DNA from 4 places in the Serratia sp. A07 genome. Region 4 is predicted to be linked to each of the others. Evidence: predicted binding sites of a transcription regulator. Region 4 holds the regulator's gene; each other region holds the start of a gene.

Region 1 (2,206 bases), on a different contig from region 4:
TAGAACGGTAAGTCTCAATCAGTTCGATAAAGTGATCGAACAACGGCGCGGCATCATGCGGGCCTGGGCTGGCTTCCGGGTGCCCCTGGAAGCTGAACGCCGCTTTGTCGGTGCGGTGAATGCCCTGCACCGTGTGGTCGAACAGCGATTTGTGCGTGACGCGCAGGTTCGCCGGCAGGTTGTTTTCATCGACGGCGAAGCCGTGGTTCTGCGCGGTGATCATCACGGTGTTGTTGTCCAGATCCTTCACCGGGTGGTTGCCGCCGTGGTGGCCGAGCTTCATCTTCATGGTTTTCGCCCCGCTGGCCAGCGCCAGCAGCTGGTGACCCAGGCAGATGCCGAACACCGGAATGTCGGTTTCCAGGAACTGTTTGATGGCGGCGATGGCGTAGTCGCATGGCTCCGGGTCGCCCGGGCCGTTGGACAGGAAGATGCCGTCCGGATTCATTTTCAGCACCTCGTCGGCCGGGGTCTGCGCCGGCACCACGGTCAGGCGGCAGCCGCGATCCACCAGCATGCGCAGGATGTTGCGCTTGGCGCCGTAGTCGTAAGCCACTACGTGGAACGGCAGCTCCGCGGCGGTCTTGGCTTCAGGCAGGTCGCCTTCAAGCGTCCAGCTGCCTTGCTGCCAGCTGTAGGCCTCTTGGGTGGTGACCTCTTTCGCCAGATCCATGCCTTTCAACCCCGGGAAACCTTGCGCCTTGGCCAGGGCCAGCGCGGCGTCCGGCGAGTCGGCGGCGATGATGCAGCCGTTCTGGGCGCCCTTCTCGCGCAGCAGGCGGGTTAATTTACGGGTATCGATATCGGCGATTGCCACGATGTTGTGACGCTTGAGGTAGTCGGACAGGCTTTCTTCGTTGCGGTAGTTGCTGGCGATCAGCGGGAGGTCACGAATGACGAGGCCTTGGGCGTGTACTGCGGAGGATTCTTCGTCGGAAGCATTAGTGCCGACATTGCCGATATGAGGATAAGTAAGAGTAACGATCTGGCGGGAATAGGAAGGATCAGTGAGGATTTCTTGATAACCGGTCATCGACGTATTGAAGACCACTTCCCCCACTGCCGTTCCCTCTGCCCCGATGGCCCGACCGTGGAATTGGGTTCCGTCTTCCAGAACCAATAGCGCTGACTTTATCAAAACATCCTCCGAGGAATAATCAATCACAATATTTGCATATTAATTCAGATATCGCGATCTAAATCAATGCAAAAACCGTCCGCGAGGCCAATTTTTGGCAAATTGGGCGCATTTTAATGATGAGTGTCCGGCTTGTCTACCCAAACTGCCGTTTTTTGTTTTATTTTTGCAGTTCTCGCCACTCATGCGGCTTGAGCGGCGATAAAAACACAGAAAACCGGGGCTGGAAAACGGTTGCGAGGCTGAATGACGAAAAATGGCGCCAGAATGGGCTCCAAAAGACGCTGAAATGAGATTTGGTGGATAAAAACGGGATGATTAGCAAGGAAAACATCAATAAATAACAATCAATGAAATAAAAACACACCAACGCTTAGTTTCTCATGTTAAAAAAAAGGACAATAAAATTATTGTCCGATTATCATAGCATTATGATCAACACAACCACATCACGATGGTATGCAAATTAATTATAATTGGTCCAGATTCAACACGTCACGCATATCAAACAGGCCTTTATCCCGGTTATACAACCAGGCAGCCGCACGCACCGCGCCGCTGGCAAAAGTCATCCGGCTGGAGGCCTTATGGGTAATTTCCACCCGTTCACCGATGTCGGCGAACATCGCGGTGTGCTCGCCGACGATGTCGCCGGCGCGAATGGTGGCAAAGCCGATGCTTTTCGGATCGCGTTCGCCGGTATGGCCTTCGCGCGCATAGACCGCGCAGCTTTTCAGGTCGCGCCCCAGCGCGCCGGCGATCGCTTCGCCCATGGCCAGCGCCGTGCCCGACGGCGCATCCACTTTGTGGCGGTGGTGCGCCTCAACGATTTCGATATCGGTATAGTCGCCCATCACCTGCGCGGCCTTCTCCAGCAGTTTCAACACCAGGTTGACGCCGACGCTGAAGTTGGCGGCGAACACGATGCCGATATGCTGCGCCGCATCGCGGATCGCCTGTTTGCCGGCGTCATCGAAGCCGGTAGTGCCAATCACCATCGCCTTGTGGTGCGCCACGCAAAAATCCAGGTAACCCCGGGTGCTTTCCGGGCGGGTGAAGTCGATCAAA
Region 2 (2,206 bases), on a different contig from region 4:
GCGTGGTCGGCGCCACGTCGAGGAAGAAGTCGCCGTGCGGCGGGGCGATGTAGATCACGTCGCCTTCCTGCGCCTGCTGGTGCAGGTAGTTGGACACTTTCCCCTGATCTTCGCGCTTCACCGCGATGCGGTAGAACTCGCCGTTCGGCGAGGTGGTCAGCGAGTACTGGCGAATTTCCTGATGCTCCAGGCTGTCGTGCTTGATGTAGACCGCCAGGTATTGCCCCGGTTTGAAGTCCGCCACCCGGCCGCCGTCCACCGGCGCCAGCACGAAGCTGCAGATCACGTCGCTCTGCGGCTGTTTCTTCAGGATGCGGAATGCGCGCAGATCGCGCCAGCCGCCGTTGTCGGTTTCGCTCTGCTGATAAATCTGCTCTTCACGCTGGATAAATACGTTGGCCAGCACGCCGTAGGCTTTGCCCCAGGCGTCCAGGACTTCCTGACCCGGGCTGAACATTTCGTCCAGCGTCGCCAGCAGGTGACCGCCGACGATGTTGTACTGCTCCGGCTGGATATTGAAGCTGGTGTGCTTCTGCGCGATGCGCTCCACCGCCGGCAGCAGCGCCGCCAGGTTCTCGATGTTGGCGGCATAGGCGCAGATGGCGTCGAACAGCGCTTGACGCTGATCGCCGTTGCGCTGGTTGCTCATGTTGAAAATGTCTTTCAATTCCGGGTTGTGCGCGAACATGCGATCGTAAAAGTGGGCGGTCAGCTTCGGCCCGGTCGCAGCCAGCAGGGGAAGGGTGGATTTCACGGTGGCGATGGTTTGGCTATCCAGCATGGAAGCGCTCCTTGGGTTGGGATCTTGACGAGAATTTTAATGATGTATTTTAAATACATCTTATGGGGTTCCGCGTCGCTTGTAAATACCCTTGTTTTCGTTGCGGTGTTCTTCGGGCGTCGATCGCGCTCACAGAACATGAAAAAAGCGCATCGTTCGCATGAGGAAATGTCCGTTGATAAACGGCGGCGTTTCGCGGATCAAAGCCTTGCGCCACCTTATGCCAATCGTTTGCGTAAAAACCTCTGTCAAGACCTATCTTCGGTGGGGCGAAACGGTTTACACTGTGGCCCAGAACCCAAACGGGTAGTTATTTGGTGATTTTTTAGTTAGCTGATTTAAGTCAGGAGATGCCGGATGTTAAAGCGTGAAATGAACATTGCCGATTACGATGCGGAACTGTGGCGTGCCATGGAGCAGGAAGTGGTGCGTCAGGAAGAGCACATCGAGCTGATCGCGTCTGAGAACTACACCAGCCCGCGCGTGATGCAGGCTCAGGGTTCCCAGCTGACCAACAAATACGCTGAAGGCTATCCGGGCAAGCGTTACTACGGCGGCTGCGAATACGTGGATATCGTTGAGCAGCTGGCTATCGATCGCGCCAAAGAATTGTTCGGCGCCGATTACGCCAACGTGCAGCCGCACTCCGGCTCCCAGGCTAACTTCGCCGTGTACACCGCGCTGCTGCAGCCGGGCGACACCATTCTGGGCATGAACCTGGCGCACGGCGGCCACCTGACCCACGGTTCCCCGGTCAACTTGTCCGGCAAACTGTATAACGTGGTGCCTTACGGCATCGACGACAAAGGTCAAATCGACTATGACGATCTGGCCAAGCAGGCGCAAACCCACAAGCCGAAAATGATCATCGGCGGCTTCTCCGCCTACTCCGGCGTGGTTGACTGGGCCAAAATGCGCGAAATCGCCGACAGCATCGGCGCTTACCTGTTCGTCGACATGGCGCACGTGGCCGGCCTGATCGCCGCCGGCGTGTACCCGAACCCGGTACCGCACGCGCACATCGTCACCACCACCACCCACAAAACCCTGGCGGGCCCGCGCGGCGGCCTGATCCTGGCGAAGGGCGGCGACGAAGAGCTGTACAAGAAGCTGAACTCCGCCGTGTTCCCTGGCGGCCAGGGCGGCCCGCTGATGCACGTGATCGCCGGCAAGGCGGTGGCGCTGAAAGAAGCGATGGAGCCTGAGTTCAAGGTTTACCAGCAGCAAGTGGCGGTCAACGCCAAGGCGATGGTGGACGTGTTCCTGCAGCGCGGCTACAAAGTGGTCTCCGGCGGCACCCATAACCACCTGTTCCTGCTGGATCTGGTCGACAAAAACCTGACCGGTAAAGAAGCGGACGCCGCCCTGGGCCGCGCCAACATCACCGTCAACAAAAACAGCGTGCCGAACGATCCGAAGAGCCCG
Region 3 (2,206 bases), on a different contig from region 4:
ACCCGCCGGGTAGGTAGCGGAAAACAGCAGCGTCTGACGCTGCGGCGGCGTGTAGCTGATCACATCGTCGATGTCGTCGGCGAAGCCCATGTCCAGCATACGGTCGGCCTCATCCAGCACCAGCACCTTCAGCTCGTCCAGCAGCAGCGTTTTCTTGCGCAGGTGTTCCTGGATGCGGCCCGGCGTTCCCACCACGATATGCGGCGCGTGCACCAGCGAATCGAGCTGTGGCCCCATCGGTTGGCCGCCGCACAGCGTCAGGATTTTGATGTTCTGCGTGAAGCGCGCCAGGCGGCGCAGTTCTTTGCTCACCTGATCGGCCAGCTCGCGGGTAGGACAGAGCACCAGCGCCTGCGTGGCAACCTGAGCAACGACGATGTTATTCAGCAAACCAATGCCGAACGCCGCCGTTTTACCGCTACCGGTTTTCGCCTTGGCGCGCACGTCTCGCCCTTGCAGGATGGCGGGCAACGCGGCGGCCTGCACCGGCGTCATTTTGGCGTACCCCAGTTCGTTGAGGTTGGCCAACTGTTCGGCTGGCAGCGGCAGGGAAGAAAAAGAAACTGTGCTCACGGCGATAACTCTTATATGACGAATGGAATGGCGGCGCGCCCGCAGGCTGGCGCCGAATCAGCGGTAAATGATAACAGAGATGGGCGGCGTTACGGGCAGCGGGCATAAAAAAACCCGCCGGCGGCGGGTTTCTTGGCGGCTCAGTCGTTAAATAGCAACGACGTTGGCTGCGGCTGGGCCACGTTGGCTGTCCTGGATGGAGAACTCAACCTGCTGGCCTTCAGCCAGGGTCTTGAAACCATCGCTAACGATAGCGGAAAAATGAACGAAAACGTCTTTAGAGCCGTCGGCAGGCGTGATGAAGCCGAAACCTTTGCTTTCGTTGAACCATTTAACGTGACCAGTGATCTTGCTCATTTGTGTTTCCTTTACTTGATAAACCTGCCTTGACGGCACGAGACGCGAAAACCTTGCTATATGTAGGCCTTCTTTCGCCGTCGCTTATTAACGCACAATCGCCCATGCAGGGCAAATATTTCTGCTTGTTATAAAAACAGTCAGTTAGCAACAAACTTGGCGCGGCGGCTGCGCACGCAATCGTTTTCGTATATACTGCCCGCCGATCATCAATCCGCTTACTTTCACCGATCCAGGTACGAAACTATGTTAACGATTGGAACCGCCCTGCGCCCTTCCGCCACCCGCGTTATGTTGCTCGGCTCCGGGGAGCTGGGTAAAGAAGTCGCCATTGAATGCCAGCGCCTCGGTCTGGAAGTGATCGCCGTCGATCGCTATCCCGACGCCCCCGCCATGCATGTGGCGCACCGCAGCCACGTCATCAATATGCTGGACGGTGACGCGCTGAAAGCCGTTATCGAACAAGAGCGGCCGGACTATATCGTTCCCGAAATCGAAGCGATCGCCACCGCCATGCTGGTCGAACTTGAACGCCAGGGCCACCGCGTAGTGCCCTGCGCCGAAGCCACCCGCCTGACGATGAACCGTGAAGGCATCCGCCGCCTGGCGGCGGAAGAGCTTGGCCTGCCCACCTCCAGCTATCGCTTTGCCGACAGCGAGGCGACTTTCCGGCAGGCGGTCGAACACATCGGCTATCCGTGCATCGTCAAACCGGTAATGAGCTCTTCCGGCAAGGGGCAAAGCCTGATCCGCACGCCTGAACAACTGCAAAGCGCCTGGGATTACGCCCAACAGGGCGGCCGCGCCGGCGGCGGCCGGGTGATCGTCGAAGGGCTGGTAAGATTCGATTTTGAAATTACGTTGCTGACCATCAGCGCCGTGGACGGCGTGCACTTCTGCGAGCCGATCGGCCATCGTCAGGAGGATGGGGACTATCGCGAATCCTGGCAGCCGCAACTGATGTCGGCGACGGCGCTGAGCCGGGCCCAGGCTATCGCGGAGAAAGTGGTGAAAGCCTTGGGCGGCTTCGGGCTGTTCGGCGTGGAGCTGTTCGTCTGTGGCGACGAAGTGATCTTCAGCGAGGTGTCACCGCGCCCGCACGATACCGGCATGGTCACGTTGATTTCACAGGATCTGTCCGAGTTCGCCCTGCACGTTCGCGCTTTTCTCGGGTTGCCGATCGGCGCCATCCGCCAGTTCGGCCCTTCCGCTTCGGCAGTGATCCTGCCGCAGCTCACCAGCAGCGATGTGCGTTTCAGCGGATTGGAAAATGCGC
Region 4 (2,206 bases):
TATAACCGGGGGTAAATCAGTTCAACGCGGCAACGAAGCTGAAAGCGATAATGACCGCCAATGCGCAGACGGTGGTGAACAGCGACATCTTCAATTCGGTATCCATGACAACTCCTTTAAAATGGGCTTTCCTAAGCATAAAAGGCGCACAATTAGTACGTCAAATCATTTTCCCACAGTTCGCCGATTAAATCTTGTTATCATTTCCCGGTTTATAATCTCGATTACCTCTTCCACTTTTGTTCAATATGCGACAAAATTCGCAGTTCACAACTGCGTACCGGCATCCATGCCCCTCCTGATTAAGCGCTGAAGACTTCAACACACTAAAAACTCAGTTTTCGCTTCTCTGGAGAAGGATCTACGTAGGCAAACGATTAACATCACACTTACATGCTGTAAACATGTGAGTTCAGGAGTCATTCCTTACATGGCAACGATTAAAGATGTGGCCAAACGCGCGGGCGTTTCCACCACCACCGTTTCGCACGTCATCAATAAGACTCGTTTCGTCGCCGAAGAGACCAAAGCGGCCGTGTGGGCCGCCATCAAAGAACTGCACTACTCGCCGAGCGCCGTGGCGCGCAGCCTGAAAGTCAATCACACCAAGTCGATCGGCCTGCTGGCCACCTCGAGCGAAGCGCCCTACTTTGCCGAAGTGATCGAGGCGGTGGAAAACAGCTGCTACAGCAAAGGCTACACCCTGATCCTGTGCAACTCGCACAACAATCTCGACAAGCAGCGCGCCTACCTGGCGATGCTGGCGCAAAAGCGCGTCGACGGCCTGCTGGTCATGTGCTCCGAGTACCCCGATCAGCTGCTGGGCATGCTGGAAGACTACCGCAACATCCCGATGGTGGTGATGGACTGGGGCGCCGCGCGCGGCGACTTCACCGACACCATCATCGATAACGCGTTCGAAGGCGGCTATCTGGCCGGCCGTTACCTGATCGAGCGCGGCCACCGCGATATCGGCGCCATTCCGGGCCAGCTGTCGCGCAATACCGGCGGCGGCCGTCACCAGGGCTTTATGAAGGCGCTGCAGGAAGCGCATATCGACATTCGCGAAGAGTGGATCGTCCAGGGTGACTTCGAGCCGGAGTCCGGCTACAAGGCGATGCACCAAATCCTGTCGCAAAAGCAGCGGCCGACCGCGGTATTCTGCGGCGGCGACATCATGGCGATGGGCGCCATCTGCGCCGCCGACGAGCTGGGGCTGCGGGTGCCGCAGGATATTTCCGTGATCGGCTACGACAACGTGCGCAACGCCCGCTACTTCACCCCGGCGCTGACCACCATTCACCAGCCTAAAGAACGCCTGGGCGAAATGGCCTTCACCATGCTGCTGGATCGCATCATCAGCAAACGCGAAGAGTCGCAGGTGATCGAAGTGCATCCGAAGCTGATTGAACGCCGCTCGGTCGCCGACGGCCCGTTCATCGACTACCGCCGCTAATCCCCCGCGCCGGAAGCCTGCGCGGCTTCCGGTTCCGCCTCGCTCAGCCACTCCTGGTTCAGCGTCTCCCCATCGCCCAGATACGCCAGCAGCCAGCTCATCGCCGGTGAGGGTTTATCCTGCTGCCAGGTCAGGCAGCAAGGGCTGGCGGGAAACGGCTGCTGCAGCTGCAACGCCTTCAGCTCACCGCGCTGCACCCGCGGCAGCGCCCGATGTGCCGGCATCATGCCGACGCACAGCCCGGCGCACAAACAGTCGAGCGCCGAAGTCCAGTCCGGCACCACCAGCCGCCGCTGGTTATCCAGCGTCCAGGTGACGCGCTTGGGCAGATTGCGCGAGGTGTCCTCCAGGCAAAGCGAAGGGTACGGCCGCAGCTGATCGTCATTCAGCGGGCCTGTCAGTTGCGCCAGCGGGTGCTGCGGGCTGACCACGCACAGCCAGTTCATATAGCCCATGTCGCGGAAGGCGAAGCCGCCGCCGACCGGCACCGCACGGGTGGCGCCGATCGCCATGTCCGCCCTGCCGTCCACCAAGGCATCCCACACGCCGTTGAACACCTCGGGTTGCAGCATCAGTTCGACGTCGGGGAAATGACGGTAGAAATCCAGCACCAGTTGGCGGCTGCGCTGCGGTTTGACGATGATGTCCACCGCGATATTCAGCTGGCCGCGCCACCCGTTGGCCACCTGCTGACAGTGGCGGCGGGTGTCGAGCATTTTTTTGATAACAACTCGCGCATCTTTGATAAAC

The links. The regulator PurR, encoded in region 4, represses purine synthesis genes. The targets are predictions, from matches to a motif close to CANGCAAACGTTTGCNTG.
Region 1: a site for PurR is predicted at 1,362-1,379, ahead of carA (glutamine-hydrolyzing carbamoyl-phosphate synthase small subunit). Genes of this name have one in related genera too.
Region 2: a site for PurR is predicted at 1,002-1,019, ahead of glyA (serine hydroxymethyltransferase). Genes of this name have one in related genera too.
Region 3: a site for PurR is predicted at 1,104-1,121, ahead of purT (formate-dependent phosphoribosylglycinamide formyltransferase). Genes of this name have one in related genera too.

The regions. Positions count from the first base shown of each region.
Region 1 covers NZ_JBZXDO010000004.1:164,202-166,407, reverse strand. Annotated here, with positions in the region: gene carA (glutamine-hydrolyzing carbamoyl-phosphate synthase small subunit) at 1-1,138, opposite strand, end outside; gene dapB (4-hydroxy-tetrahydrodipicolinate reductase) at 1,609-2,206, opposite strand, start outside.
Region 2 covers NZ_JBZXDO010000011.1:120,011-122,216, reverse strand. Annotated here, with positions in the region: gene hmpA (NO-inducible flavohemoprotein) at 1-781, opposite strand, end outside; gene glyA (serine hydroxymethyltransferase) at 1,139-2,206, shown strand, end outside.
Region 3 covers NZ_JBZXDO010000001.1:57,868-60,073, forward strand. Annotated here, with positions in the region: gene dbpA (ATP-dependent RNA helicase DbpA) at 1-573, opposite strand, end outside; gene cspE (transcription antiterminator/RNA stability regulator CspE) at 721-930, opposite strand; gene purT (formate-dependent phosphoribosylglycinamide formyltransferase) at 1,177-2,206, shown strand, end outside.
Region 4 covers NZ_JBZXDO010000006.1:144,205-146,410, forward strand. Annotated here, with positions in the region: gene cydH (cytochrome bd-I oxidase subunit CydH) at 17-106, opposite strand; gene purR (HTH-type transcriptional repressor PurR) at 431-1,456, shown strand; gene punR (DNA-binding transcriptional activator PunR) at 1,453-2,206, opposite strand, start outside.